4 regions of the Geodermatophilus sp. URMC 63 genome follow, and region 3 is predicted to be linked to each of the others. Evidence: riboswitches for the same ligand, from Rfam matches in the RefSeq annotation. Region 3 holds a riboswitch; each other region holds the start of a gene.
The links. A riboswitch is a leader RNA that binds a small molecule or an ion and turns the genes downstream of it on or off. The one in region 3 is predicted to bind cyclic di-AMP.

Region 1 (7,463 bases), 2.3 Mb from region 3:
GCCCTCCGGCTGCCGCTGGCGGTCATCGGCGACCTGCTCGGGATCCCCGAGTCCGACCACGAGGAGATCCTGGCCGGCACCCAGGTCATCCGGACCGTCGGCACCGGCGGGCGCAGCCCCCAGGAGGACCGGGCCGCCATCGGTCAGGCGCAGTCGCGGCTGCACGCGTACTTCACCGGCCTGGTCGCCGCCAAGCGCGAGCAGCCCGGCGAGGACCTGGTCAGCGCCCTGATCGCCGCCCGCGACGGGGACGGCCGGCTCTCGGAGGCCGAGCTGGTCTCCAGCGCCTTCCTGCTGCTGTTCGCCGGCTACCAGACGACGTCGGACTTCCTCGGCAACGCCGTCGTCGCGCTGCTGACCCACCCCGAGGAGCTGGCCGAGCTGCTGCAGGACCCCTCCCGGATCCCGGACGCCGTGGAGGAGCTGCTGCGCTTCGACGGGTCGGTGCCGGTGTCGAGCTTCCGCTTCGCCACCGAGGACCTCGAGATCGGCGGGGCCGCCGTCCCGGCGGGCTCGATTGTCACCATCGTGCTCAGTGCGGCCAACCACGACCCCGCGCTGGTCCCCGACCCGGACGAGCTCGACCTGAGCCGGGGCCCCACCTCGCACCTGGCCTTCGGCCACGGCATCCACTACTGCCTGGGCACCGCCCTGGCCCGGCTGGAGGCGACGACCGCACTGCGGCGGATCCTCGTCCGCCTGCCCGACCTGCGCCTCGACGTCCCCGTCGAGGACCTGCAGTGGCTCCCCGCGGCCTCGGCCTTCCGCGGGTTGCTGGAGCTCCCCCTCCGATTCACCCCCACTCCCGTCCCTGGAGGCACGCGATGACCCAGACGACCCCGTCGACCAGCACGTCGGCCGACCCGGCGGCCGACGCCTCGACGACGCCCACGGAACCGCCCTGGGCGAACGACACGGTCGAGTTCACGAACACGTCCACGGCGCCCGCCAGCTGGTCCTCGGCCTCGTGGCGGCCGTTCCGCAACGTCATCGTCTGCCGGATGGTCCCCGGCACCGAGGACAAGGTGGGGCCGGTGTTCGCCTACTACGACCGGACGACCCGGCCGCAGGACATGGGCGTCGTCGGGCGCGTCCTGCTCTCCTACGAGGGCCTGTACCTGCACGTCATCGAGCGCAAGGAGGACCCGGAGGTCTCCGGGCAGCGCCGCGGCCTGCCGGCGTTCCAGGCGATCGCCGAGGCCATCGCCCCCTACGTGACGCCCTACCCGAGCTACTGGCAGAACCCGTCGCACTCCGTGGCCAAGCAGTTCTACTCGTGGGTGCCCGAGGGTGAGGTCTCCCCCGACCGGGAGATGACCGTCATCGTGCAGCGGATGAAGCCGGGCACCGAGGAGGACATCGCTCGGGTGTTCGCCGAGTCCGACGCCGGCGGGCTGCCGACGGAGACCGGCGTCACCGGCCGCTGGCTGTACTCGATGGAGGACGTCTTCGTGCACCTCCTGGAGCAGGACCGCGTCAAGGCCGCGGCCGTGCGGGAGAACCACGAGTCGATGCGACCGGCCTTCGCCAAGGTGATGGCCGACCTCGCCCCCTACGTCAGCCCGTACAACCCGGAGACGTGGCAGACCCCACGCGACTCGGTTGCCCGGGTGTTCCACCGCTGGACGGCCCCGGACTGGACACCCGGGGACTGACGATGCCGACCGACCGAGAAGAGGTCTCACCATGAGCTTGCGCGGGATCGCGTCGCTCACCTACTGGGCCGACGACGTGGCCGCGGCCACGGCCTGGTACACGGAGGTCCTGGGCTCGGGGCCCACCTTCACCCGGCCCGGACCCGACGGGCGGCTGAGCTATGCCGCGTTCGACCTCGACGAGAGGACCCGCCTGGCGATCGCCGCCCGTACCGCCGCCCCGTTCAGCGCGGCGTTCGAGCCGGGCGGCGTGATCGGGAACTGGTGGGTGGACGACCTCGACGCCGTCCTCGAGCGACTCGCCTCGATGGGCGCCAAGGAGTACATCCCCCTCACGCCGCACGGGCCGGTGGTCAGTGCGGCCGTCGTCGACCCCTTCGGCAACGTGGTCGGCCTCGTCTCCGACCAGCACCCCGCCGCCGACTTCCGGCGTGGGGCGCCGCCCTGGAACGCCTGACACCGCACGCTGCCGGCACCGCGACCGCCGGGACCGCTGGGTCCCGGCGGTTGCGGTGCGTCCGGGCCCCGGTGGTCGCGGGGCGTGACGTCCCGAGTGCGATCCGGGGCGTGGCGTCGGCCTGTCGCACCGCGGGTCGACCCGTTTCAGGTCACGAGATTGTCACGGACCGGTCCCGTCCTTAGCGTTTCCGCGTCCGGCCGGGCGTCTCGCCTCCGTCCCGGGGGCTCCCTGCCGGATGCCGCCGAGTCGCGTCCACACCGTGGGCGCGAGCCGGGGACCCACCAGTACCACCGGGGTGAGTCCCGCTCCCGGCCGTCGCCGGGAGCGGGTAGGGCACTCCCAGCCCGAACCCGTCAGCTCACCTGGTAGGCGGCCCGGGGAGAACGGAGATCACTCGCGCCTGGGGCACCGCCCCCGCGCGTCCAGGTCCGGGACCGTCGCGCTCCCGCCTGCCCACGTACACGCACCAGCCGTCGTACGGCGCCGTCCGCCGGGCCCCGTGTCCGGCCGCTGCCGCACGCCCGGCTGTCGAGCCCTGCCCGCCCGGGCACCGCGCGCACGGCGTGGTGCCCGCAGCCCATCCCGACCGCCGCGGCGCCGATCGACGGTGACCGCGTCTCCAGGAGGACGTCTCCATGCACGCACGCACCGCTGTCGAGCACACCTGTGCCCAGAACGCCCCCGCCGCCGCGCCGCCGCGCCGCCGCGCCCTGCTCCTGCTGACCGCCACGGGGGTCATGACCCTCGGCCTTGCCTTCGGCGGCCAGGCGGTCGCGCAGGCCGACGAGTGGAACCCCGGCGACCGCGGCTCCACGGGGCAGTGGGGCGGCAACCGGGACGGCGCGCCCGCGGCCGTTCCCGCGCCGGCCCCCGCGCCGGCACCGGCCCCCGCGCCCGCTCCCGCCCCCGCGCCCGCTCCCGCCCCGGCCCCCGCGCCGGCACCGGCCGCCACCGGCGAGCAGGCGTACAAGGACTACGCCGCCGGCCAGGTCGGGAACAGCACCCAGTTCGGCTGCCTCGACGCGCTCTGGGAGGCCGAGAGCGGGTGGAACCCCAACGCGCAGAACCCCACCAGCACCGCCTACGGCATCGCGCAGTTCCTGGACTCCACGTGGGCCAGCACCGGCATCGCCAAGACGTCGGACCCCTACCGGCAGATCGACGCCGGCCTGATCTACATCGAGAACCGGTACGGCAGCTCCTGCGCCGCCTGGGACTTCCACCAGGCGAACAACTGGTACTGATCCCCTGACCGCCGCGGGCCCCCTCTCAGCAGCGGGAGCGGGCCCCCGGCGCAGGCGTCCCCGCGGTCCCTCCCGGGAGGCGCCTGCCGGACCGTCTCACCGGTCCGGGTGAGATCGGCTCCCGGCCGTTCCAGGTGTCCGCCCCCTGCGTCGATGCAGAGGAGGACCCTCCGGACGGGAGCACACGATGGCCAGGAAGCGCACTGACGCCGAGCAGCAGATCGCCGACCTGCTGCGCACGGCGAGGACGTCGCTGCACATGCCCGTGGCGTTCCTGACGCGCATGGACGGGACCACCCAGCACCTGGAGGTGGTCGACGCCCGCGTGCCGGTCCTCGTCCAGGAGGGCGCGAAGGTCGTCCAGGAGACGTCGTTCTGCCAGAAGATCCTCGACGGGGACCTGCCCCCCGTCATCGACGACGTGAAGCGGTACCCGCTGGCGATGTCGCTGCCCTCGGCGCGCATCCCGCGGATCCGCAGCTACGTCTCGACGCCGGTCCGGCTGTCCGACGGCAGCCTCTACGGCACCTTCTGCGCCTTCGGCTTCACCTCCGACAAGGAGCTCACCCGGCGCGACGAGGCCCTCATGGAGGTCCTCGCGTCGGCCGCCTCGGTGATCATCGAGCCCGAGCTCCGCGCGCAGCAGCGCCGCGACGACATCGACGGCCGGCTCGACCCGCTGATCACCTCCGGTGGGCCGACCGTCGTCCTGCAGCCGATCGTCGACCTGGCCACCGGGGACCGCGTGGGCGCCGAGGCGCTCAGCCGCTTCCCCGCCGACTGGGGCAAGGGCCCCGACGTCGTCTTCGAGGAGGCGCACAGCATCGGCCGCGGCCACGAGGTCGAGCTGCTGGCCCTGCGGCGCGCCGCCGAGCACCTCGACCGCGTCGACGGCTACGTGGCGATGAACGTCTCGCCGCAGACCCTGCTGACGCCGGAGTTCTCCGCGCTGCTGCACACGCTGCCGCTGCACCGGGTCCTGCTCGAGCTCTCCGAGCACGACCCGGTCGCGGACTACGACGCCCTCGGCAGCGCGCTGCTGCCCTTCCGCGCCGGGGGCATGCGGCTGGCCATCGACGACGTCGGCGCCGGCTTCTCCTCGCTGCGGCACATCGTGGTCACCGCCCCCGACGTCATCAAGATGGACCGCAGCATCGTCAGCGGCCTGACCACCGACCCCGTGCTGACCAAGCTGGTGGAGTCGCTGGTCACCTTCGGCCACGGCTGCGGCGTCACCGTGGTCGCCGAGGGCATCGAGACCGCCGAGGAGGCCGCGGCACTGCTCGGGCTCGGCGTCGACCTCGGGCAGGGCTGGCACTTCGGCCGCCCCGGGCCACCGGAGGCCCTCGCCCCCGCCGGCCCGGAGCCCGCCGTCCCCGGGCCCCGGCCGGCCGGCCTCGCGCACCCCGGACTCCTCCCCGCCTGAGCGGCACCCGTCCGCCCCGCGCCGCCGGCCCTCCCGGGCGCGCGCGTCCTCGGGCAGGGTGGGTCGCGGTCGCCACCGGGGAGAGGAGCCGACGTGCGGGTGTACGTCACGGGTGCCACCGGGGCCATCGGGGGGCACGTCGTCCCGGCCCTGCTCACCGCCGGGCACGAGGTCACCGCGCTGGCGCGGACACCGGCCAAGGCGGCGGGCCTGGCCGCGCTGGGCGCCGTCCCGAGCGGGGTGTCGCTGTTCGACCGTCCGGCGCTGAGCGACGCGTTCGCCGGCCACGACGCGGTCGCCAACCTCGCCACCGCGATCCCGACGCCGTCGACGTTCCTCCGACCGTCGGCCTGGGCGGCCAACGAGCGGGTGCGCCGCGAGGGCTCGGCCGCCGTCGCCGCGGCGGTGCGGGCGGCCGGGGTCGGCCGCCTCGTCCAGGAGTCGATCACCTTCCTCTACCCCGACCGCGGGGCCGGGTGGATCGACGAGGACGTCGCACCCGACCCCTTCCCGCTGGCGGAGGCGAACCTCGCGGCGGAGGAGAACGCGCGCGGCGTCGCGAACAGCGTGGTGCTCCGCTTCGGGCTCTTCTACGGGCCGGGCTCGGGGCACACCGACCTGCTGCTGCGCCTGGCCCGCCGGCGCGTCGCCTTCGTCGCCGGCGCACCGGGGGCCTACCTGTCCTCGATCCACCTGGCCGACGCCGCCTCCGCCGTGGTCGCCGCCCTGGGCGCACCGGCGGGGCTCTACGACGTCGTCGACGACGAGCCGGTGACCCGCCGTGAGTACGCCGCCGCGCTGGGGACGGCGGTCGGCCGGCGGCCGCTGCTCTCGCTCCCGGGACGCGCCGCCGCACTGGCCGGCGGGCCGGCCGAGTCACTGGTCCGCTCGCAACGGGTCAGCAACCGCAGGCTGCGGACGACCACCGGCTGGGCGCCCCGCTTCCCGTCCGTCCGCGACGGCCTGCTCGCCGGCGTGGCCGTCGCGCGGTGAGCGGCGGCCGCGCGCCGCGGTCCTATCCGGTGGGGCCGCCGTCGCCCGGCCGGCGCAGCAGGTAGACGACGTGGTCGGGCGGGTCGACCGGGTTGTCCGGCGTCAGCGGGCCCTCGGCGACGCGGGTGAACCCCGCCTTCTCCAGCGCCCGCCAGGACGCGACGTTGCCCGCGGCCACCGGCACCAGGACGGCGTCGGCGTCGGGGTACGCCGCCCAGCAGTCGGCGACGAAGGCCCGCAGCACCGCCGCGCCCGCTCCCCCGCCCCGGACGTCGGGCTCGCCGATCAGGTAGTCGATCGACAGCGCCCGCGGCGGGACGTCGACCACCGGCGCGAGCTCGGCGAGGTACCCGGGCTCGTCGGAGAGGCGGTAGCGCTGCACGAGCCCGACCGGGCGGCCGCCGGTGCACACCACCCACACCTGCGTGCCGTCGCGGCCGTCGATGCTGGGACCGAAGTCGGCCTCCACCGCCTCGGGCGTGGTCTCGTGCGCCCACCAGCGGGCCACCTGCGGCTCCTCCAGCCAGCGGGTGAGCAGCGGGAGGTCGGCGCGGGTGAGGGGACGGAAGGTGACCGGGCCGTCGAGCACCGCGCCAGGCTAGGAGGAGGACCCCGTCCCCGGCCGGGCCTACGGTGCGGAGCGTGCCGCTCTCCGCCACCGCCCGCGACGTCCTCGCCCACCGGGTCGCCGCCCAGCAGCTGGACCGCGATGCCGGCACGGTCGCCGACACCGCCGTCCTCGACCTCGGCGTGCAGGACACCGGCCCGGACGGCGGGCTGTGGGCGCTGGCGGTCCGCGGCGTCGTCCCCGGGCCCGGGGAGCTGGCCACCGTGTGGACGGTCCGCGGCGCACCGCACCTGTACCGCCGGGCCGACCTGCCCGGCGTCGCCGCCGCGACCGCGCCGTTCTCCGAGGCCGACGCCGCCAAGCGCGTGTTCGACGCGGCCCGGCCGCTGCGGGCGGCCGGCATCCCGGTCCTGACCGCGCTGGACCGGATCGCGGACCGGATGCGGGAGATCGTCACCACCCCGATGGTCAAGGGCGCCATGTCGCGGGCGCTGTCCGACGCGATGGAGGAGCCCTACAACCGCTCCTGCCGGCCCTGCGGCGCGGTGCACCTCTACGAGCAGCCGTTCCGGCTCGCCGCGCTGCGGGCGGGGCTGGAGCTGGAGCCCGGCACCTCCCCGCCGGTGCTGCGGCCGGTCCCGGGGTTCGCGCCCGCCGAGAGCGTGCCCGCGCGGCTCGACGTCGTCCGCGGGTACCTCCGCCTGCTCGGCCCGGCCACCCCGCAGCACGTCGCCGGCTACCTCGACGCGCCGGTGCAGGACGTCCGGGCGCACTGGCCCGACGACGTCGTGGAGGTGGAGGTCGACGGGCAGCGCCGCTGGCTGCCGGCCGCCGACGCCGACGCGCTCGGGAGCCCGCCGCCCGCCGCCACCCGGCTGCTCGGCCCGTTCGACCTGTTCCTGCAGGGCCGGGACCGCGAGACGCTGGTGGCCGACCCGGCGCGGCGGAAGGCGCTGTGGCCGACGCTGGGCCGGCCGGGCGCGGTGCTGCACGACGGCGGGATCGCCGGCCTCTGGCGACCGCGGAAGGCCGGGTCGTCGCTGACGGTGACCGTCGAGCCGTGGGTGCCGTTCTCCCCCGCCGTCCGGGCCGCCGTCGGGGAGCAGGCCGAGCGCCT
Region 2 (7,463 bases), 360 kb from region 3:
CCTGCTTCGGCTACCGGTTCGGCAGCGACGAGCGCAACGACGACGACTCGGCGCCGCACATGCCGAGGTCCGTCGTCGTCAACCCGTACTTCGACTGGGGCGTCGACCGCCCGCCGAGGACGCCGTACAACAAGACGGTCATCTACGAGGCCCACGTCAAGGGCCTCACGATGACCCACCCGCGCATCCCCGAGGAGCTGCGCGGCACCTACGCCGGCATCGCGCACCCCGCGGTCGTCGAGCACCTGCAGTCGCTCGGCATCACCGCGATCGAGCTCATGCCGGTGCACCAGTTCGTGCAGGACGACACCCTGCTGCAGAAGGGCCTGCGCAACTACTGGGGCTACAACACGATCGGCTTCTTCGCCCCGCACAACGAGTACGCCCAGCAGACCGACGGGCAGCAGGTGCAGGAGTTCAAGGGCATGGTCCGGACCCTGCACGAGGCGGGCATCGAGGTGATCCTCGACGTCGTCTACAACCACACCGCCGAGGGCAACCACATGGGCCCGACGCTGTCGCTCAAGGGCATCGACAACCGGGCCTACTACCGGCTCGTCGAGGGCGACGAGCAGTACTACATGGACACCACGGGCACCGGGAACTCGCTCAACGTCCGCAACCCGCAGTCGCTGCAGCTGATCATGGACTCGCTGCGCTACTGGGTCACCGAGATGCACGTCGACGGCTTCCGCTTCGACCTGGCCTCCACCCTGGCCCGCCAGTTCCACGAGGTCGACCGGCTCTCGGCGTTCTTCGACCTCGTGCACCAGGACCCGATCGTCAGCCAGGTGAAGCTCATCGCCGAGCCGTGGGACGTCGGCGACGGCGGCTACCAGGTGGGCAACTTCCCGGCCCTGTGGACCGAGTGGAACGGCAAGTACCGCGACACCGTCCGCGACTTCTGGCGCGGCGAGGACGCGACCATCGGCGAGTTCGCCAGCCGGATCTCCGGCTCGGCCGACCTCTACAAGCACTCCGGGCGCCGGCCGGTGGCGAGCATCAACTTCGTCACCGCCCACGACGGGTTCACCCTCAACGACCTCGTCTCCTACAACGAGAAGCACAACGAGGCCAACGGCGAGGGCAACAACGACGGCGAGAGCCACAACCGCAGCTGGAACTGCGGCGTCGAGGGCCCGACCGACGACCCCGAGGTGCTCGCGCTGCGGGCGCAGCAGCGGCGCAACTTCATCGCCTCGCTGATGCTCTCGCAGGGCGTGCCGATGCTGCTGCACGGCGACGAGCTGGGCCGCACGCAGAACGGCAACAACAACGGCTACTGCCAGGACTCCGAGCTCACCTGGATCGACTGGAGCGACGTCGACGAGGGGCTGCTGGAGTTCACCAAGCTGGTGACCCGGCTGCGCACCGAGCACCCGACGTTCCGCCGCCGCCGATTCTTCCACGGCCGGCCGGTGCGCCGCGAGGAGGGCGACCCGGTGCAGGACGTCGCCTGGTTCACCCCTGGCGGCGAGCTGATGAGCGACGAGGACTGGGACGCCGGCTTCGCCAAGTCGCTGGCCATGTACCTCAACGGGCACGGCATCCGGGAGACCGACGAGCGCGGCGAGGACGTCCTCGACGACTGCTTCTACCTGGCCTTCAACGCCTCCCACGAGCCGATCGACTACACGCTGCCCCCCGGCGAGTACGCCGAGGGCTGGACCGTCGTGGTCGACACCGCCGAGTTCGGCGAGGTGGAGGCGGTGCAGGTCAAGGCCGGGGACACCGTGACCGTCGGGGCCCGCGCCACCGTCGTGCTGATGGCGGCGCCGTGAGCGAGGCTCCGCAGGGGACGGACGCCGCCCTCGAGCGCCGGCGGGCCGTCCCGACGGCGACCTACCGGCTGCAGGTGACCGCCGACTTCACCCTGGACGACGCGGCGGCCGTGGCCGGCTACCTCGCCGACCTCGGTGTCAGCCACGCGTACTCCTCGCCGTTGCTGCGGTCGGCGGCGGGCAGCACGCACGGCTACGACACCGTCGACCACGCGCACGTCGACGAGTCGCGCGGCGGGCAGGCGGGCTTCGACCGGCTCGTCGCCGCGCTGCACGAGCACGGGCTGGGCCTGGTGCTCGACCTGGTCCCCAACCACATGGGCGTGGCCGACCCGGCCGAGGCGCCGTGGTGGTGGGACGTGCTGCAGCACGGGCGCGACAGCCCCCACGCCTCGGCGTTCGACGTCGACTGGGACTCCGGGAACGGCCGGGTCCGCATCCCGGTCCTGGGCTCGGCCGACGACGTGGAGAAGCTGGAGGTGGTGGACGGGGAGCTGCGGTACTACGACAACCGCTTCCCGATCGCCCCCGGCACGGGCGAGGGGACGCCGCAGGCGGTGCACGACCGGCAGCACTACGAGCTGGTCGACTGGCGGCGCGCGGACTCCGACCTCAACTACCGCCGGTTCTTCGCCATCAACACCCTCGCCGGGCTGCGGGTGGAGGACCCCGAGGTCTTCGACGCCACCCACGCGACGGTGCTGCGGATGGTGGCCGGCGGCGCCGTCGACGGGCTGCGGATCGACCACCCCGACGGCCTCGCCGACCCCAAGGGCTACCTGGACCGGCTGGCCGAGGCCTCCGGCGGCCGGTGGACCGTGGTGGAGAAGATCCTCGAGCCCGATGAGGACCTGCCGGAGAGCTGGGCGACGGCGGGCACCACCGGCTACGACGCGCTCGCCGAGGTCGACGACGTGCTGGTCGACCCGGCCGGCGAGGCGGCGCTGACCGCGCTGGACACCGAGCTGTCGAGCCGCGAGGTCGACTACGCGCGGCTGGTGCACGACTGCAAGCGCGAGGTGACCGACGGGATCCTCGGGTCGGAGGTCGCCCGGCTGGTGCGGGTGATCGGCGCGCTGCCCGGCGTGGACCGGGAGCGGCAGACCGAGGCGCTGGCCGAGCTGCTGGCCACCTTCGGCGTCTACCGCTCCTACCTGCCCGACGGCCGCGAGCACCTCGACGCGGCGGTGGCCGCCGTCCGCGACCGCCGGCCCGACCTGGTCGCCGCCGTGGACGCCCTCTACCCGGTGCTATCCCAGGCCGGCACCGAGGCGGCCACCCGCTTCGAGCAGACCAGCGGCCCGGTGATGGCCAAGGGCGTCGAGGACAGTGCCTACTACCGCTGGGCGCGGTTCGTGGTGCTCAACGAGGTCGGCGGGGACCCGGCGCGGTTCGGCTCCACGGTCGAGGAGTTCCACGCGGCGCAGGGGCGGCGGGCCGAGCGCCGGCCGGAGTCGATGACCACGCTGACCACCCACGACACCAAGCGCAGCGAGGACACCCGGGCCCGGCTCGCCGTCCTCGCCGAGGTGCCGACCGAGTGGGCCGACCTCGTGCGCGGGTGGCTGTCCCGGCACCTGCTGCCCGACCGGCCGCTGGCGCACCTGGTGTGGCAGAACCTGGTGGGCGCCTGGCCGCTGTCGCGCGAGCGGGCGCACGGCTACGCCGAGAAGGCCGCCCGTGAGGCGGGCCTGTCGACGACGTGGACCGACGTCGACGAGGCCTTCGAGGCGCAGCTGCACGCCCTGGTGGACGCCGCCTACGACGACCCGGCGACCACCGGCGAGATCGAGGCGTTCGTCGACCGCGTCGGCGCGGCCGGGCGGTCCAACGCGCTGGCGCAGAAGCTGCTGCAGCTGACGATGCCCGGCGTCCCCGACGTCTACCAGGGCACCGAGCTCGAGGACCGCTCGCTGGTCGACCCGGACAACCGCCGTCCGGTCGACTACGACCTGCGCCGGCAGCTGCTGGCCCGGCTCGGCGAGGGCTGGGTCCCCGAGGTGGACGACACCGGCGCGGCCAAGCTGCTCGTCGTCTCCCGGGTGCTGCGGCTGCGCCGGGACTCCCCGGAGCTGTTCACCGGCTACCGCCCGGTGGAGGTCACCGGGTCGGCCGCCGGTCACGTCGTCGCCTTCGACCGGGGCGCCGACGGGGGCGACGGCGCGGTGACCGTGGCGACCCGGCTGCCCGTGGGGCTGGCGGCCACCGGCTGGGGCGACACGGCGCTGGCCCTCCCGACCGGCGCCTGGCGCGACGTCCTCACCGGCACGCGGGTGGTCTCCGACGCCGACGGCGTCCCGGTCGGCGAGCTGCTCGCCCGGCTGCCGGTGGCCCTGCTGGTCCGCGACTGAGAGCGGGTTCACACCGCCGCAGGGGCAACGGCCACTTGCAGCGGTGTGACCAGCAGGTCTCGGAACCGGCCGCGCCCCGGGAGGACGGCCGACACGCCCGGGACCGGTGGGACGGACGTGCCGTCCCGTGACCCAGTCGTTACGTTCGACCGCGCACCCGGCCGACAGAGAGCCGCGTGCCGGAGCCGGTCCGCCGAACCCCGTCCGCCGGCCTCCGTTCCACTGCACATCCAGGACGGGGGTGGGGGACCCATTCCGGCGCCTGCCACCACGGTCACGGGGACCGGGCAGCGCCTTGGGGTGAGGCCGCACGACGTGTGGCCGGGGCACCGATCGCTCCGAACCCGACAGCTCACCTCGCAGGCGGCGGATCGGAGTCCCCCCATGCGCACGTCCACCTCCCTGCTCCGCCGTGCCGTCCTCACGACCGGCGTGGCCGCTGCCGCGCTCGGCGTGGCCGCCGGTCCCGCCTCGGCCGCCGCCCCCAACGACTGGGACGCCGTCGCCCAGTGCGAGTCCAGCGGCAACTGGAGCATCAACACCGGCAACGGCTACTACGGCGGCCTGCAGTTCAGCCAGAGCACCTGGGCCGCCTTCGGCGGCACCGCCTACGCCGCGCGCGCCGACCTGGCGACCAAGGCCCAGCAGATCGCCGTCGGTGAGAAGACCCTCGACGCCCAGGGCCCGGGCGCCTGGCCGACCTGCGGCAAGGCCCTGAACCCGTCCGCGCCCGAGGCCGGTGCGGCTCCGGCCGCGGCGCCCGCCCCGGCGCCGGCCGCCGCTCCCGCTCCGGCGGAGCGGGAGCCCGTGGCCGCGTCGCGGGCCGACCGGCCGGCGGGTGGCAGCTACACGGTCGCCGCCGGCGACACGCTGTCGACGATCGCCGCGGCCCACGGCACGACCTGGGAGGCCCTGTTCGACCTGAACCAGGGCACGGTCAGCGACGCCGACCAGATCTTCGTCGGCCAGGTGCTGCAGCTCCCGTGACGCCGTGCGGCAGCCGGGGGACGCGCTCCCCCGGCTGCCGCCGCAGCGGTTGGCCCGCCGGTGGGCGGGCAAGAACCTCCGGTCACCCCGCACGACCCCTGGAGGCCCCCGCATGTCCGCACCCGTCGAGTTCGCCGTCTGGGCGCCGGTCCCCGAGCGGGTCCGGCTGCAGGTCGACGGAACGGTGCACGAGATGCGCCGGGACGACGCCGGCTGGTGGCGCGCCGAGGTCGAGGCCGCACCCGAGGCCGACTACGGCTACCTGCTCGGCGACGACGACACGCCCCGTCCCGACCCGCGCTCGCGCCGCCAGCCCGAGGGCGTGCACGGCCTGTCCCGCCGCTACGACCCGGCCACGTACACGTGGGGTGACCGCGCCTGGACCGGCCGCCCGCTGGCCGGCGGGGTCGTCTACGAGCTGCACGTCGGCACCTTCACGCCCGAGGGCACCCTCGACGCCGCGATCGGGAAGCTCGACCACCTCGTCGACCTCGGCGTCGACTTCGTCGAGCTGCTGCCGGTCAACGGCTTCGACGGCACGCACAACTGGGGCTACGACGGCGTCCTCTGGTACGCGGTGCAGGAGAGCTACGGCGGCCCGGCGGCCTACCAGCGCTTCGTCGACGCCTGCCACCAGCGCGGCCTCGGCGTCGTCCAGGACGTCGTCTACAACCACCTCGGTCCGTCCGGGAACTACCTGCCGTTGTTCATGCCGGTCTTCAGCGAGGGCGGGGCGAACACCTGGGGCAGCTCGGTCAACCTCTCCGGCCCCGACTCCGACGAGGTGCGGCGCTACATCCTCGACAACGCGCTGACGTGGCTGCGTGACATGCACGTCGACGGGCTGCGGCTGGACGCCGTCCACGCGCTGGTCGACGAGCGCGCCACCCACGTGCTCGAGGAGATGGCGCAGGAGGTCGACCGGCTGTCGGTCGCCGTCGGCCGGCCGCTGACGCTGATCGCCGAGAGCGACCTCAACGACCCGCGGACGGTGACGCCCCGCATCGCCGGCGGCCTCGGCATCTCCGCGCAGTGGAGCGACGACTTCCACCACGCGCTGCACTCGACCCTGACCGGCGAGGGGCAGGGCTACTACGGCGACTTCGCCGCGGCCGGGCTGGCCGGGCTGGCCAAGACGCTCACCGGCGCCTTCTTCCACGACGGCGCCTGGTCGAGCTTCCGCCGCCGGCACCACGGCCGCCCGGTGGACACCGCGGCGCTGCCGGGCTGGAAGTTCCTCGGCTACCTGCAGGACCACGACCAGATCGGCAACCGCGCGATCGGCGACCGCGTCTCGGCGTCCCTCTCCCCCGGCCTGCTCGCCGTCGGCGCCACGCTGGTGCTGACCAGCCCGTTCACCCCGATGCTGTTCATGGGCGAGGAGTGGGGCGCCTCGACGCCGTGGCAGTTCTTCACCAGCCACACCGACCCGGAGATCGGCCGCGCGACGGCCGAGGGGCGCAAGGGCGAGTTCGCCGGGCACGGGTGGGACGCCGACGAGGTGCCCGACCCGCAGGACCCCGAGACCTTCCGGCGCTCGAAGCTGGACTGGTCGGAGGTGCAGCGCGAGCCGCACGCGCACCTGCTCGGCGTGCACCGCGCGCTGATCGCCCTGCGGCGTGCCCACCCCGACCTCGTCGACCCCGACCTGTCGTCGGTAGCGGTCAGCTGGGACGACGCCGACCGGTGGCTGGTGGTGCACCGCGGGTCGCTGCGCATCGTGGCCAACCTCTCCGGCGAGCCCCGCGAGGTCGACCTCGACGTGCCGGCGCACGACGTCCTGTTCGCCAGCGGTGAGCTGCCCGCGCTCGACGGGACGACGGTGACCGTGCCGGCCGAGAGCGCGGCCGTGCTCACCACCGCCTGACGTGCGCCGGCTGCTGCCGACCCCCGGAGCCGAGCTGTCCGACGAGGACCTGGTGGCGGCCTACGCGCTGCCGGCCGGCCGGTCGGTGCGGGTGGACTTCGTGACCTCCCTCGACGGGGCGATCACCGTCGAGGGCAGGAGCGCCGGGCTCGGCTCCCCCGGCGACAAGAGGGTGTTCCGGGTGCTGCGGGCGCTGGCCGACGCCGTGCTCGTCGGCCACGGGACGGCCGCCGCCGAGGGCTACCGGCCGGTGGCCGCCGACTCCGCGGTCGGGCGGCTGCGGACCGGCCTCGGGCGGCCGGTGTCGGCGCCGGTCGTCGTCGTCTCGCGGCGGGCCTCGCTGGCCCCCGGTGACCGGTTGGCCGTCGCGCCGACGGTCCTCGTCACCTGCGCGGCAGCCGACCCGGACCGGCGGGCCGCGCTGGCCGGGGCCGGCGTCGACGTCCTCGTCTGCGGGGAGGACGACGTCGACCTGCC
Region 3 (7,463 bases):
CACCCGCGAGCTGGTCCGGCGCAGCGCGGCCGAGGCGCGGTCGGTGGGCGGCGCCCTGGTGGTCGGCGTCACCACCGACCACCTCACCGACGACGTCGTCCCGCTGGCGCGGGTGGTCGACGCCTACGTCGAGCAGCTGCACCACGCAGAGGACTGCGGCGCCGGGGTGGTGCTCATGGCCAGCCGGCACCTCGCCCGGGCCGCGGAGGGCCCCGCCGACTACGAGCGGGTCTACGCCGAGGTGCTGGCACGGGCCGGGCGGCCGGTGCTGCTGCACTGGCTCGGCGAGGCGTTCGACCCGCAGCTGCGCGGCTACTTCGGCTCTCCCGACACCGGGGCGGCCGCCGACGTCGTCGTCCGCATCATGGAGCGCGACGCCGGCCGGGTGCGCGGGATCAAGACCAGCCTGCTGGACGCCGACGCCGAGGTCGCGCTGCGGCGGCGGCTGCCGGCCGGCGTGGACCTGTTCACCGGCGACGACTTCCACTACGTCGACCTGATCGCCGGCGACGGCGAGCACTCGTCGCACGCGCTGCTCGGCGCGTTCGCCGCGATCGCGCCGGTGGCCGGCGCCGCCATCGCCGCGCTCGACGCCGGCGATCCGGCCGGCTACCGGCGACTGCTCGGGCCGACCGAGGCGCTGTCGCGGCAGGTGTTCGCCGCGCCCACGGCGTACTACAAGACCGGCATCGCCTTCCTGTCGTGGCTGAACGGCCACCAGCCGGCGTTCAGCATGGTCGGCGGGCTGCACAGCGCCCGCAGCCTGCCGCACCTGTCGGAGGTGGTCCGGCTGGCCGACGCGGCCGGTGCCCTGGAGGACCCGGAAGCTCGCCGCGCGCCGGTGGAACGGCCTGCTGGCGCTGGCCGGCGTCGACGTCCCGGTGCTGGAGCCGGTCTCGTGAGCGCGCACCCGCGGCTGTCGCTGAACCAGGCGACGGTCAAGTACGCGTCGCTGGTCGACGCCCTCGCCGTCACCCGCGAGGCCGGCATCGGCGCGATCGGGCTGTGGCGCGAGCCGGTGGCCGAGGTGGGCCTGGAGAAGGCGTGCGCGCTGGTGGCCGACTCCGGGCTGCGGGTGTCGAGCCTGTGCCGGGGCGGCTTCTTCACCGCTCCCCCGGGCCCCGCCCGCACCGCGGCGCTCGACGAGAACCGCCGCGCCATCGAGGAGACCGCGGCGCTGGCCGCGGCCGGTGCGCCCGGCTCCGCGCCGGTCCTCGTGCTCGTCGCCGGCGGCCTCCCCGACGGCGACCGCGACCTGCCCGGCGCCCGGGAGCGGGCCCGCGACGCGATCGGCGCGCTGGTCGACGACGCGACCGCGGCCGGCGTGGTGCTGGCGGTCGAGCCGATGCACCCGGTGTTCGCCGCCGACCGCGGCGTGGTCTCCACGCTCGGGCAGGCGCTCGACGTCGCCGAGCAGTTCCCCGCCGGGGCGGTCGGCGTCGTCGTCGACACCTACCACGTGTGGTGGGACCCGGAGCTGCCCGCGCAGGTGGCGCGGGCCGGCCGCGGCGGCCGGATCGCGTCCTACCAGGTGGCCGACTGGGTCACCCCGCTCGGGCCCGACGTGCTGGTGTCGCGCGGCCTGCCCGGCGACGGGCACGTCGACCTGGCGGGGACCAGCGCCCTGGTCGAGGCGGCCGGGTACCGCGGCGACGTCGAGGTCGAGGTGTTCTCCCAGGAGCTGTGGGACGCCGACCCGGCGGTCGTCGCCGCCCGGACCGCGGCCGCGTTCGCCGCCGCCGCGGGCGTCCGGGGATGAGCAGCCGGGTCCGGCCGGCCAGGGGGAGGGCCGGCCGGGCCCGGCGCGGGGGGCCGCGTCAGGGGTCGCGTCAGCCCGTGTAGTTCACGTGCACGTGGTCCATGTGGTTGGCCGTGGCGCTGCCGCGGTCCTCCATGGCCGACCAGCTGCCGCCCGGCGAGCTGAGCATCCGCTGCTGGTAGATGAGGTAGTCGACGCCGAGCTCGTCCCAGTGCGCGACGTGGTACTGGACGATCGCGTTCCCGAGGGCGGTGTTCGACAGGACCATGTAGTCCAGGGCCAGGCCCGACGGGTGGCCGCCCGGGTCGGTGGCGCTGGCCCGGGTGCCGCCGAGGGTGATCGAGCCCGCGCCGGCCACGTTGCTGACGACGGCGTTCGCGGCCGCCTGGACGACGGCCTGCACCGGCCCGGCGGTGTTGGTGATGCGCGCGGTCGCCGTGGCGGCGGTCCCCGAGCCCGCGGTGGACGACGCGGCAGTGGCCGACGCGGCAGTGGCCGACGCGGCGGCGGCCGACGCGGCGGCGGCCGAGGAGGTCGGAGCCGCCTCCGGCTCCCGCTGCGCCGCGGCGGCCTCGGCAGCGGCGGCCTCCTCGGCGGCGGCCCGGTCCGCGGCGGCCTCCGCAGCGGCGGCCTCGGCTGCCGCGGCCTCCTCGGCGCGCTGCTGCTCGAGCGCGGCGGCCTCGGCTGCCGCGGCCTCGTCGGCGCGCTGCTGCTCGAGCGCGGCCTGGTCGGCGGCGGCCTGCGCCTGCTGCGCGGTGGCCTCCTCGGCCGCGCGGCTGCTGCGGCTGGCGGCCAGGTCCTCCAGCGGCTGGAGGTCCTCGGCCGGCTGCGCGTCCGCCCCCGCGGCGAGCGTCCCGGCCTCGGCGGTCAGGCCCAGCTCCTGGGCGACGGCGGCCGACCCCGGGTCTCCGGCGCCGGCCGAGGCGGCGGGGTCCCCGCCGACGACGACGTTGACCAGCAGGGCGCCGGCGGCGGCCACGCCGAGGAGCAGGCCGGGACGGCGGGCGGCGGCCGGACGGCGGCGGCCGGTGGCGCGGCCGCGGCGCTCGGCGGACCGGCCGGACGTGGTCGTGCGGGGGTCCATGGTGCGGGTGCTCCAGGCGGGTGCGGGGCGCAGCGGGCTGCGGCTTGGGCGGGCGGCACGGCCGGTGGGCGCGCCGGGCCGGCGCGGGCACACCGGGGCAGCGCGGCGCGGGGCCGGTCGGGCGGAGGGTGCCCGGGCTGGTGTGCGCGCGGACGGCGTCCGGGGCGGACGGCCGCGGACGGTCAGGTGCGCGGGCGCGCCGGGACGGGGCGGAGCCGGATCGGACGGGGTGGTGCAGCGGTGCGGGCAGCAGTGCAGGCGCGCGCCATCCGGCGGCTCTCCGTTCTCCCGTGAGCCGCCTACCGGGTGAGCTGACGGGTTCGGGCGGGAAGCGGCCCTACCTCTCCCGGCACGCGGCCAGGAGGGGATTCACCCCAGTACTGCGGTGGGTCCCCGGCTCGCCCCAGCGGGCGACTCGGCGGCGTCCCCCGGCCTCCCCCGACGGGGGACGACGACCGGACGGACGACGCGACGCTACCGGCGGATTGCACATCGTGACAACAAGTCGACAGGCGTTTCGTCGGGTGATGGTGGTTGCGTCCGCGCCGATCGGCAGCCCGGTGGTGTAGGGGCCCCGGAGTAGGGGGCCCTAGGGTCGGGGCGTGGAGGTCTGGTTCAACCCCTCGTGCTCGACGTGCCGCGCCGCCCGCGACGAGCTCGACCGGGCCGGTGTCGAGTACTCCCTGCGCCGCTACCTCGACGACCCGCCGACCGAGGCCGAGCTGCGCGCCGCGCTGGCCGCCCTCCGGCTGCAGCCGTGGGACGTCACGCGCCTCGGCGACCCGCTGGCCGCGGAGCTCGGGCTGCCCGACGCCCCGCGCGACGCCGACGCGTGGGTGCGCGTGCTCGTGGAGCACCCGCGGCTGATCCAGCGGCCGATCGTCCTCGGCGACGACGGCCGGGCGTGGGTGGCCCGGGACGGCGGCACGCTGTCCGAGGTGGTCGCCGCCGCCCGCGGTCCCCGTGAGATGGACCCCCGCGACCCGGACACCCTCTACGCCGAGGGGCCGGTGGCCGCCGAGCCGCCGGACGACGACCGGCCCGAGGACTCACCGCTGCGCGACTCCGGCGGCACCGGCCCGGGCCCCGACGACCTCGACCGGCTGCTGTGACGCAGAGCTGACCCGCCGGGCGGTTGCGCTGTGCAACGTCCTGGGAAGCTCGGGAGCATGGCGGTCTCCCGGTCACCCCGCGCGCTCGTCGCCGCGCTCGTCTTCGTCGGGACGGTCGTCGCCGTCATCTCCAGCCTCGGCGCGCCGCTGGTCCCGGCGATCGCGTCGTCGACCGGGGCGTCGCTGCCGGACGCGCAGTGGTCGCTGACGGTCACGCTGCTGGTCGGCGCGGTGGCCACCCCGGTGGTCGGGCGGCTCGGCGACGGCCCGCACCGCCGCCGGGTGATAGTCGCCGTGCTGGGCGTGGTGACCCTCGGCGGGGTCCTGGCCGCCCTCCCCCTGGGCCTGGGGTGGCTGGTCGCCGGCCGCGCGCTGCAGGGCTTCGGCCTGGGGCTCACCCCGCTGGCCATCGCCACCGCCCGCGAGGCCCTGACCGGCGACACCTCCCGCTCGACCATCGCCGCGCTGTCGGTCACCGTCGTCACCGGCGTGGGCCTGGGCTACCCGCTGGCCGGCCTGGTGGCCGAGCTCGGCGGGGTGCACGCCGCGTTCTGGGCGGGGGCTGCGGTGAGCGCCGCCGCGCTGGCCGCCGCCGCCGTCGTCCTGCCCCCGCCGGCCGCGGCGCCGCGGCGGCGGCTCGACGTGGTCGGCGCGTTGCTGCTCGGCGCCGGCGTGGGCGGGCTGCTGCTGGCGCTGGGCGAGGCGGAGACCTGGGGCGTGACGTCGCCGCTGCTGTGGGGGCTGGCCGCCGCCTCGGTGGTGGCGCTCGCGCTGTGGGTCTGGTGGGAGTCGCGGACGCCGCAGCCGCTGGTCGACCTGCGGCTGGCCCGCGGCCGGGTGGCCCTGACCGCGCACTCGGCGGCGCTGCTCGTCGGGCTGTCGAACTACCTGCTGCTGGCGGCGGTGCCGGTGCTGGCCCAGGCCCCGCCGGCCGACGGCGCGGGCTTCGGCACCTCGATCGTCGTCGCCGGGCTGGTGCTCCTGCCGTTCTCGGCGGCCAGCATGGTGGGCGGCCGGCTCGCGCGGCTGCTCGCCGACCGTGCCGGGCACGCCCGGGTGCTGCCGGTCGCGGCGCTCGTGCAGGGCGTGGCCTTCGTCCTGTTCGCGTTCCTGCGCACCGACCTGTGGCAGCTGTTCGCCGTCATGGCGGTGGCCGGGCTGGGCGTCGGGGCGGCGTTCGCGGCGTTCCCGGCGCTGGTGGTGGCGGCCGTCCCGCCGGCGGAGACCGGCAGTGCGATGAGCCTCAACCAGGTGCTGCGGTACGTGGGCTTCGCCGTCGGCAGCGCGCTCACCGCGACCGTGCTCGCCTCGGCCACCCCGGCCGGCGCGGCGGCCCCGGCGGCCGGCGGCTACACGACGATCGCCGCGACCGGCGTCGTCGTCTGCCTGCTGACCGCCGTCGTCACCGCCCTGACCGGCCGCCGTGCGGCGACCGCCCCCGCCTCCGAGCCGGCCGCCGTCCGCTGACCCTCACCCGGCGTCGGCCCAGGAGCGGACGACGGCGACGTCAAGCGGGAAGTCGACGGGGAAGCCGCCGAACAGCAGCCGCCCGGCCGTGACCGCGGCGGCCCGGACCTCGCCGGCGACCTCGTCGGCCAGGTGCTCGGGCGTGTGGACGACGACCTCGTCGTGCAGGAAGAACACCAGGTGCGGCCGCTGCGCCGGCGGCCCGCTGCCCAGCCGCCACAGCCGGTTGCGCAGGTCGGCGAGCCAGCACAGCGCCCACTCCGCGCCGGTGCCCTGGACGACGAAGTTGCGGGTGAACCGGCCCCAGGCGCGGCGGGCGCGGTCGCGGTCCTCCCGCGGGCCGTCCTCGTCGGGTGCCTCGCCGAGCCCGACCGCCCGCTCGGCCCAGGCGCCGGTCGGCGGCGGCGACCCGCGGCCGAGCAGGGTGGCGACCACCTCGCCGCGCTCCCCCGCCCGGGCGGCGTCCTCGACCAGGCCGATGGCCCGGGGGTAGCGGCGGGCCAGCCGCGGCAGCATCCGGCCGCTCTCCCCGCGGGTGGCCCCGTACATGGCGCCGAGCACCCCGAGCTTGGCCTCGGCCCGGGTGGCGACGGCGCCGTCGGCCACCATGCCCTGGTAGAGGTCGGTCGAGCGCGCCGCCTGGGCCATCGCCGCGTCGCCGCTCATGCCCGCGAGCACCCGCGGCTCGAGCTGGGCGACGTCGGCGACCACGAACGCCCAGCCGTCGTCGGCCACCGCGGCGGGACGGACCTGTGCGGGCACCGACAGCGCTCCCCCGCCCTGCGCCGACCACCGCCCGGTGACCACGCCGCCCGGGAGGAAGGCCGACCGGAACCGGCCCCCGCGCACCCAGGTCTCCAGCCAGCTCCAGCCGTGCGCGGACAGCAGCCGGGCCAGCCGCTTGTACTCGAGCAGCGGCGCGACGGCCGGGTGGTCGACCTGCTCGAGCGTCCACTGCCGGGTGTCGTCCACGGGCAGCCCGGCGGCCCGCAGCGCGCGCAGCAGGTCGCCGGGCGAGTCGGGGTTGAGCGCGGGCGCGCGCAGGGCGGCGCGGACCTCGCCGGCCAGCCGCTCCAGCACCGGCGGGCGGACGCCGGCCGGCGGGCGCGGCCCGAGCGCGTCGGTGATTAGCCGCTCGTGGACGTCGGCCCGCCACGGCATCCCGGCGTGCGTCATCTCCGCGGCGACCAGCGCGCCGGAGGACTCCGCGGCGAGCAGCAGCGCCAGCTGTGCGCGCTGCGTGGCCGCGGCCAGGGTCGTCTGCTGCCGGTCGTGCTCGGCGACGGGGTCGAGCCGGTCGGCGGGGTCGGCCAGCGGGAAGAGGGCGTGCTCGGTCGTGATCACCGGCGCGAGCGCGTCCCAGCCGGGGGTGTCCTCGCCGGCGAGCAGCCGCTGGTCGGCGGACGGCGAGCGGCGCAGGACGGCGTGGCCGAGCCGCAGGTCGGTGCACCGCTCGACGCGGACGCCGGCGTCCAGCAGCGCCGGGTACCAGCGGGTGGTGTCGTCCCACACCCAGCGGACCGGCGTGCGCTCCCGCTCGCGGACCCAGCCGGGGAGGTCGTCGGCGGTCAGCCGGGTGACCTCGGGGACGTCACGGCCGTCGTCACGGCCGCCGCCGGGGCACCGCCGGGCCTCGACCAGGTCGCCGCGGCGGCGGAGGACGATCCGCTCCACCCGGGCAGTGTCGCCGACGGGTGCGACGCAACCGCCGCCCCGCGCCGGGCGGGCGGGGTAGCCCCTCTGCAGGGTCCCGCCGCGAGCCTGCCAGTGGCGGGGGGAGGAGGGGTCCTCTCAGCCGAGGAGGCGGCGCACCGTGCGCACCGGCTGGGCGACCCACCAGCGGGCCACGCGCAGACCGAACCACCACAGGTCGCCCCATTCGGCCGGTCGCGGTGCCCCGGCCGGGGACGCGGTGGTGGCCGACTCCTCGGGCTCGGGCTCGGGCGCTGCGGACTCCGGTGCTGCGGGTGGCTGCTCGGGCACCAGGAGGTCGACCGGGGTGCGCCGCCGCGGGTCGCGCAGCGAGGCGAACGACGGGATC
Region 4 (7,463 bases), 560 kb from region 3:
ATGGGCAGCGTCATCGCCTACGAGCAGTGGCTGGCCGACCGCGACCCGAAGCGCCTCGAGTCGATCGAGCTCTACAACAAGGACGACGTCGACTCCACCCGCGAGCTGCACGACTGGCTGGAGGAGCAGCGCGACGCCCTGGAGGCGCACTACGGACCGCAGCCGCGGCCGATGGTGCCCGAGGCCACCGGCCCGGCGCCGCGGTCGGAGGCGGAGGCCGCGGAGCTGGCGCTGGTCGGGCGGCTCTCCGATGCCGGGCACCAGCTGCTCGGCGACCTCGTGCAGTGGCACCGCCGCGAGGCCCGGCCCGGCTGGTGGGAGTTCTTCAGCCGCGGCGACCTGGAGACCGAGCAGCTCGTCGAGGACCGCACGGCGCTCGGCGGGCTGGCCGGCGGCGTCGAGGTCGGCGCCGAGAAGCGGTCGAAGCTCTACGAGTTCACCTTCCCCGCGCAGGACACGAAGCTGTCGGTGGGGGAGCGGGCATTCGACGTCGACACCCGGGTCGCCGTCGGCTCGGTGTTCGCGCTGGACGCCGTCGGCGGGCGGGTGGTCGTGAAGAGCACCAAGCCGCCGGCGTCGGTGCGCGGGCTGGGGCCGGGCGGGCCGCTGGACGACACGGGCATGCGCGAGGCCATCGCGGCCACCGCGGACGACGTCCTCGCCGGGAGGCCGTGCCTCGGGGAGGCGCTGCTGGCGCGGCGGGTGCCGGCGGACTGCCGCCGGCTGCCGGGGGAGGAGGCCGGGGACGCCGTCGTCCGGCTCGGCCTGGCCCTGGACGGCGAGGTGCTCGCCGTGCAGGGGCCGCCGGGCAGCGGCAAGACGCGGGCGGCGTCGCGGCTGATCCGGGCGCTGCTGGACGCCGGCAGGAAGGTCGGCGTGACGGCGACGTCCCACGCGGTGATCGGCAACGTGCTCTCGGCGGTCGGGCGACCGGCGCTGCAGAAGTGCGAGGAGAAGCAGGCGTGCGGGGCGCCGGGCGTCGAGTGGTCCCGCGACGGCAAGGACGTCGCCGCGCGGCTGCTGGACGGCGACGTGTCGCTGGTCGGCGGGACGGCGTGGTTCTGGACCAACCCCGACCTGGCCGCGGCGGTCGACGTGCTCGTCGTCGACGAGGCGGGGCAGTTCTCGCTGGCCAACGCCGTCGCGGTGGCGCGGTCGGCGCGCTCGCTGGTGCTGCTCGGCGACCCGCAGCAGCTGGCCCAGCCGACGCAGGCCGTGCACCCCGGCGACTCCGGGCTGTCGGCGCTCGAGCACCTCCTGGAGGGGCACCCGACGGTGCCGGAGGACCGCGGCGTCTTCCTCGACACCACCTACCGGATGCACCCGGCGCTGACGGCGTTCGTCTCGGACCTGGCCTACGAGGGCCGGCTGGAGTCGGCGGCCGGCCGCGACCGGATCACCGTGCGGCCGGGCGGGCTGGTGTCGGGCAGCGGGCTGGCGGTGCGGTACGTGGAGCACGCCTCGCCCTGCTCGGCGTCGTCGGAGGCCGAGGCCGCGGAGGTGGCGGCGCTGTGGCGGTCGCTGCAGGGCGTCGGGTGGGTGGACGCCGAGGGCGTCGAGCGGCCGCTCGGGCCGGACGACGTCCTCGTGGTGGCGCCGTACAACAGCCAGGTCGGGCTGATCCGCTCGCTGCTGCCCGACGGCGCGCGGGTGGGCACGGTCGACCGGTTCCAGGGCCAGGAGGCGCCGGTGGTCGTGTACTCGACGACCTCGACCTCGGCCGACGACGCGCCCCGCGGGGTGTCGTTCCTCTACGACCTCAACCGGCTCAACGTCGCCGTCTCCCGCGCCAAGGCGTTGGCGGTGGTGGTGATGAGCCCGCTGCTGCTCGACGCCGCCGTCCGGACGCCGCAGCAGCTCCGGCAGGTCAACGCGCTGTGCCGCCTGGCGGAGATGGCGGCCCGCGCCGGCTGACCCGCCGAGCCCGCGTGGGGGTCACGGCGGCGGCTGGCCACCGACCACCCCGGCGACCACGGCCGCCGCCGCGTGACCGGAGCGGACGGCGTCGAGCACGGGCACCCCGGCGCGCCAGCCGGTCAGCACCCCGGCGACGAACGCGTCCCCGCACCCGGTCGTGTCGCGCAGCCGCCCCTCCGGCAGCGGGTCGACCGGCACCTCCCACGAGCCCGCCGTCGTGACGACCCGGGTGGGGCGCGCGCCGGCGTGCACCAGCACCAGCCCCGGTGCCCAGCCCGGCATCTCGTGGCCGTCCAGGCCCAGGACCGCGGCCTCGGCGGCGTTGCAGGAGAGCAGGTCCGGCCGCAGCCCGGTGAGCAGGTCGACGTACGCCGCGGCACCGTGGCGCCCGATCCGCGTCGCGGCGGCGACGTCCGCACTGACCGGCACCCCGAGGTCGTGCGCCGCCGACGCCGCGGCCCGCACCGCGGCGGGGAAGCGCAGCAGGTCGTAGCCGTCCACGTGGACGACGGCGGCACCGGCGAACCACTCCGGACGGACGTCGGCCGGCTCCAGGCCGCCCTCGCCGCGATCGGTCAGCAGCGTGCGCTCGCCTCCGGGGTGCACCAGGACCGTCGACAGCGGCGCCCGGCCGCGGCGCGCCACCGCCACCTCGACCCCGCGCGCGGCCAGCCCGGCCAGCAGCCCGTCGGCGAGCGGGTCCGCACCGGCCCAGCCCGCCAGCCGGGCCGGCGCGCCGAGGCGGACGACGCCGGCCGTCACGTTGGCCGGTGCCCCGCCGGCCGCCGTCGTCCGCACCACCCGCTGCTGCCCGCCGACCACCAGGGGCGCCGACAGCTCGAGCAGTTGGTCGGCCACCAGCTTGCCCACCGCCACCACCGGGCCCCGGCCTGCGGGGCGCGGCCACCCCGGACCGTCCACGGGGTCAGCGTGCCGTGGGGCCGACACCGTCAGCACGTGGACGACGCCACCGGCCCGGGGAGCCGCGGCGCCGGACGCCACCTCCGCGTCGCCGTGCGACCACGGAGAGGCGGGCACGCCGGTGCGGTGGGTGCAGGCGGAGGTCAGGGACCCGGCGATCGACGCCCCACGGGCGCCCTCCGGCCCGTAAGCTCCCCGCTTCATACGGGCGGCCCGGACGTCACCGGAGCCGCCCGTGGTCACTGCCGAGTCGTCCGGAAGAAACCCCACATGGCCGACAGCCGCACCATCCCCCCTCCCTCCGACCGCCACCGGCACGCGCACCGGCCGGTGCCGAGACGCCGCCGGTCTGCGCTCCTGATCGCCGGCATCGCCGTCCTGGTGGCCGCCATCGCGGCCGCGCTGGTCCTCGCCTCGGGGGACGGGACCGACGAGGCGGACGCCGCCGATCGGGCCGTTGCGAGCCCGGCGGCGAGCACGACCCCCGTGGCGAGCAGCGAGAGCAGCCCGCCCCCCACAGCACCGGCTCTGAGCGCCGAGGAGACGGCGAGCACGCCAGACGTCCCCGAGGAGTTCGCCGCGGCCCTGCAGCAGATGGGGATCCCGCTCGACGCCCACACCGGCTGGGTCGTCGCGCAGGGGATCTGCGTCCGGCTGGGGCAGCCGGAGTACGACCAGTTCAGGATGTCCGAGGGCGTCGAGCGGCTCTTCCCCTCCGTGGAGGACGAGCAGGCCCACGACTTCGTGGCCATGGTCGCCGAGTCGGTCTGCCCCGTCTGACACCACCTGCCCGGCCCGCCGGCGGGTGTGCCGGACAGGCCGCCGGCGGCGGGCCGTCAGGCGGCGCGCAGCAGCGGTGCCAGGGTGGTGATCTCGGTGCCGTCGGGCCGCCAGGTGCGCCATCGGCCGTCCGGTCGTCGTTCGACGCGGAAGCCGTGGTGGACCTTCGTGTGGTGCCGCTCGCACAACAGCGCCGAGTTCTCCAGGTTGGTCTCGCCGCCGTCGATCCAGTGAACGAGGTGGTGAACGTCGCACCACCACGTCGGGGCTCGGCAGCCGGCGAACACGCAGGCCTGGTCGCGCAGCTCGACCGCGCGGCGCAGGTGGCGGTCGGCGAGGCGTCGTTCGCGGCCGAGGTCGATCGGAGCGCCGTCCGGGCCGAACACGACCCGGGAGACGGCGCCGTCACAGGCCAACCAGCGGGCCCGCGCCGCGGAGATCACCGCGCCGAACCTCATCCGCCCGGCACCGTGCCCGGTGGCGGGGTCGGCCAGGTCGTCGAGGTCGATCACGACCGCCACGTGCGGCTTGACCGTGCGCAGGGTCGGCAGGCCGCCGGCGGCCAGGGCGTTGTCGGCCAGCTGCACCAGGGCGTCGCCGAGCCGCTGGGCGCGGGTGCGCTCGTCGCCGGCGGGCCGGTCGGCCTGCGCGAACGACTCGACCGCCGCCTGCAACCTCTCCCCACCCACGGCGTCGAGCTCCCCGCGGATCGACAGCGACCCGTCGGCGTGCTTCGACAGCGTCAGCCGCCGCCCCTCGGTCGGGTCCGGCTCGGGCCCGTCGGGATCGAGCCGCGTCAGGTAGTGCCGCACCGCGCTCACGAAGTCCGCATGGGGGTGCTCGACGGCCAGCCCGGTGAGCACCGCGTCGATCTCCACCAGGTCCACACCACGCTCGGCGGCCGCGGCCAGCCGCTCGGGCGTGAGCACCACCGCGGCCACGCCCACCTGCTCGGCCGACACCAGCCCGGCGTCGTGCGCCTCGGCCAGCGCCGGCAGGTGCCCGAGCACCCGCCCGTTGCCCACCAGCCGGGCGGCCGCGGCGGCCGAGAGCCGGCAGTGGCCACGCAACCAGGACCGCATCGACCTCAGCCCGTCGCGCTCGGGTGCCTGCCGGTTCTCCGCCACCCGCGCCAGCCGGGTCAGCCGGGCGTCGATCCGGTTCCGCTCGGCGACCGCAGCCGCGATCTCGTCCAGGACCTCCGCGTCCGTCAGCGCGGTGGTGTCACCGACCGCGTCAATCGAACACATGTACGGAGTCTAGTCCACAGAGGTGGGCGGATCAACCTGAAAGCCCAGCTCAGAGCCCGATTTGCGGTCGTTGCCGGGTGACTGGGTCCGTTCGGACGCCGCTGCGAATGCAAGCGACTGGTGACGGCTGCGTCCGGACGTGACGGTGCCCCGGCCGGGGAGTCCGGCCGGGGCACCGTCAGGGCTGTCCGTCAGGCGACCCGGCGGGCGCCCACGTAGCTCGGCATGGAGTCGAGGTTCACCACCGCCACCGGCTTGCCGGCGGTCGAGGCGTGGACCATCTGACCGTTGCCGATGTACATGCCGACGTGCGAGACCGGGCTGTAGAAGAACACCAGGTCACCGGGCTGCAGGTCGGCCTTGGCCACCGGCGTGCCGAACGTCGACTGGGCCTTCGAGGTGCGCGGGATCGAGATCCCGGCCGCCTTGTAGGAGAAGCTGGTCAGCCCCGAGCAGTCGAAGGAGTTCGGGCCGGTCGCGCCGTACACGTACGGGTCCCCGACCTGGGCCAGCGCGGTGTCGACGGCGACCTGGGCCGCGCTGGAGGACGCCGCGGCCGGCGCGGCGGCCACGGCCGTGCCAGCGCTGTCACCCGCAGCAGCCGAGGCCGGCAGGGGGGAGAGGGCGATGCCGGCTCCGGCGATGGCCGCGACGGCGATGCCGCGGAACGAGCGACGAGCGATGGACGTGCGTGCAGTCGTCATCGACGACGGTTCTCCTGTTCTCCACGATCGCCTGCCGGGTTAGCTGACGGGTTCGGACGGGGGAGTCGCCCGGCGCGACGAGTCGCGCTTCACCCCAGTGCTCAGGTGGGTCCCCGGTCCGGGTACCGGCTGGGTGCCGGCATCCGGTTCGGCGTGTCCGGCGGGTGTCACGCGGGAGGTGACGAAGGGCCCTGGCCGAACCGCGACGACGGTAGGTAGGGGATGTGGAGCCCTCAACCGGCCCGGGGGATCGCCACGCCCGGACCACCTTGCTGGACTTGACAAGTACCGGAAATCCGAAACGCCGTGCTGAACTGCGGATATGTATCGACCTGTCGCCCTCTCACGGGCCCCTCGTGCGGGCTGACACGCAGGTCGGCGGTAAAAAGGACATAACGGTGCGTCCGAACGCTGAGTCAGCGGTTCGCCACGAGGACAGTGATCAGGACGCCGGGATCCGCACGGTTGCCGTGCCCGTTCACCGGGCATCGGGACAGCAGTCGACAGGAGGAGGACCCCGTGGGGATGTTGAGGAAGCTCGTGGCTTCGGGCGTCGCCGCCAAGGTGGTGCAGGAGCTCCAGAAGCCGCAGAACCAGGCCAAGATCAAGCAGTTCATCCGCGACTACCAAGCCAAGAACAAGAGGGGTGGAGGCGGCGCAGCCGGTCGCTACTGACGCCCACCCTGCAGCACCCCTCGCGACCCCCGTCCCCGGTACCCGGGACGGGGGTCGCGCCATGTTCAACGGGCGAGGCGGCCGTGTCGACGGTGACTGGTGTGTCGCCAGTGCGAGTTGGGGACGACTCGGTCTCGGTACATCCGGGATCAGAGACACAGGCGTGTCACGGTTCCTGCGTTCGCTCCCGACGCGGCGCCGTCACACAGCGCACGGCCACCTCCGCCGTCTGGGCCTCACACCAGGGAATGCCATGACCCAGCCGACCTACAGCCCGCCGCCGCCCGCCGCTCCGGCGCCCGAGCCCGCGAAGAAGCCCTTCTACAAGAAGGCATGGTTCCTCGTCCTCGCCGCGATCGTCGTCATCGCGGCCTTCGCATCACAGAAGGGCGGCGCCAGCACCAGTGATGCGGCATCGGGTGACTCGGCTGCCGGTGAGTCGGCGGCCCAAGGGCCGACCGACGCGGTGGAGCAGGAGTCGACCGACTCGGCGACCGTCGGTATCGGTCAGCCGGCCGCCGATGGGGACTTCCAGTACGTCGTCAACGGCGTCGACTGCAGCCAGACCCAGATCGGCGACCAGTACTTCAACACGACCGCGCAGGGCCAGTTCTGCCTCGTCGACCTGACGATCACCAACATCGGCAGTGAGTCGCAGAGCTTCCTCGGCGACAACGCGACCCTGTTCAACGCCCAGGGGCAGGAGTTCAGCGCCGACACCGAGGCCGCGATCTACCTCGAGAACGCCGACTCGCTGTACGAGGACATCAATCCCGGTAACACCCTCAACACCAAGGTCGTCTTCGACGTCCCGGCCGGCATGGTCCCCAGCTCCATCGAGCTGCACGACTCGATGCTGTCCGGCGGTGTCACCGTCGCCCTGCAGTAACCCGATTGACCGCAGGGGGTCTCGCCACGTCGGCGAGGCCCCCTGTCTCGTCTCATGGTGGCCGCCGGCGTCAGGAGCGCAGGCTGCAATCGACCTCGGGCGCTGAGAGGGATCCGTCCCATCCGAACACCCGGTCCCGCCGGCGTCCGGACACGGCGCCGTTGCGCCACCCCTGGTCACGCGCCAGCCTGACGCCGGGGCCACCGCAGAGTCGCGGCGGACCAGCCGAGGAGGGGGCATGAGCAGGGACATCGACGGCAGCCGGATCGACGCGGTGCTCGCCGACGCGGTGCTCGCCGACGCGGTGCAGAGCGGAGCGGTGCCGCA

Region 1: it holds a riboswitch for cyclic di-AMP, as region 3 does, so the genes downstream of both, ACWIZO_RS07490 (aggregation-promoting factor C-terminal-like domain-containing protein) here and ACWIZO_RS18950 (hypothetical protein) in region 3, are expected to answer to the same signal.
Region 2: it holds a riboswitch for cyclic di-AMP, as region 3 does, so the genes downstream of both, ACWIZO_RS17195 (LysM peptidoglycan-binding domain-containing protein) here and ACWIZO_RS18950 (hypothetical protein) in region 3, are expected to answer to the same signal.
Region 4: it holds a riboswitch for cyclic di-AMP, as region 3 does, so the genes downstream of both, ACWIZO_RS16230 (C40 family peptidase) here and ACWIZO_RS18950 (hypothetical protein) in region 3, are expected to answer to the same signal.

The regions. Positions count from the first base shown of each region.
Region 1 covers NZ_CP199956.1:1,534,193-1,541,655, reverse strand. Annotated here, with positions in the region: gene ACWIZO_RS07505 (cytochrome P450 family protein) at 1-828, shown strand, start outside; gene ACWIZO_RS07500 (TcmI family type II polyketide cyclase) at 825-1,655, shown strand; gene ACWIZO_RS07495 (VOC family protein) at 1,687-2,112, shown strand; cyclic di-AMP (ydaO/yuaA leader) riboswitch at 2,345-2,502, shown strand; gene ACWIZO_RS07490 (aggregation-promoting factor C-terminal-like domain-containing protein) at 2,751-3,359, shown strand; gene ACWIZO_RS07485 (EAL domain-containing protein) at 3,547-4,785, shown strand; gene ACWIZO_RS07480 (NAD-dependent epimerase/dehydratase family protein) at 4,879-5,778, shown strand; gene ACWIZO_RS07475 (GNAT family N-acetyltransferase) at 5,801-6,367, opposite strand; gene ACWIZO_RS07470 (winged helix DNA-binding domain-containing protein) at 6,421-7,463, shown strand, end outside.
Region 2 covers NZ_CP199956.1:3,500,549-3,508,011, reverse strand. Annotated here, with positions in the region: gene glgX (glycogen debranching protein GlgX) at 1-1,781, shown strand, start outside; gene treY (malto-oligosyltrehalose synthase) at 1,778-4,132, shown strand; cyclic di-AMP (ydaO/yuaA leader) riboswitch at 4,346-4,511, shown strand; gene ACWIZO_RS17195 (LysM peptidoglycan-binding domain-containing protein) at 4,517-5,119, shown strand; gene treZ (malto-oligosyltrehalose trehalohydrolase) at 5,232-6,986, shown strand; gene ACWIZO_RS17185 (dihydrofolate reductase family protein) at 6,988-7,463, shown strand, end outside.
Region 3 covers NZ_CP199956.1:3,863,358-3,870,820, reverse strand. Annotated here, with positions in the region: gene ACWIZO_RS18955 (DUF993 family protein) at 1-1,759, shown strand, start outside; gene ACWIZO_RS18950 (hypothetical protein) at 1,830-2,843, opposite strand; cyclic di-AMP (ydaO/yuaA leader) riboswitch at 3,127-3,264, opposite strand; gene ACWIZO_RS18945 (ArsC/Spx/MgsR family protein) at 3,446-3,955, shown strand; gene ACWIZO_RS18940 (MFS transporter) at 4,013-5,422, shown strand; gene ACWIZO_RS18935 (bifunctional 3'-5' exonuclease/DNA polymerase) at 5,426-7,096, opposite strand; gene ACWIZO_RS18930 (DNA-directed RNA polymerase subunit alpha C-terminal domain-containing protein) at 7,214-7,463, opposite strand, start outside.
Region 4 covers NZ_CP199956.1:3,304,279-3,311,741, forward strand. Annotated here, with positions in the region: gene ACWIZO_RS16210 (TM0106 family RecB-like putative nuclease) at 1-1,914, shown strand, start outside; gene ACWIZO_RS16215 (carbohydrate kinase family protein) at 1,936-2,838, opposite strand; gene ACWIZO_RS16220 (hypothetical protein) at 3,109-3,618, shown strand; gene ACWIZO_RS16225 (DUF222 domain-containing protein) at 3,675-4,868, opposite strand; gene ACWIZO_RS16230 (C40 family peptidase) at 5,060-5,572, opposite strand; cyclic di-AMP (ydaO/yuaA leader) riboswitch at 5,585-5,718, opposite strand; gene ACWIZO_RS16235 (hypothetical protein) at 6,092-6,247, shown strand; gene ACWIZO_RS16240 (DUF4352 domain-containing protein) at 6,501-7,136, shown strand; gene ACWIZO_RS16245 (serine hydrolase domain-containing protein) at 7,375-7,463, shown strand, end outside.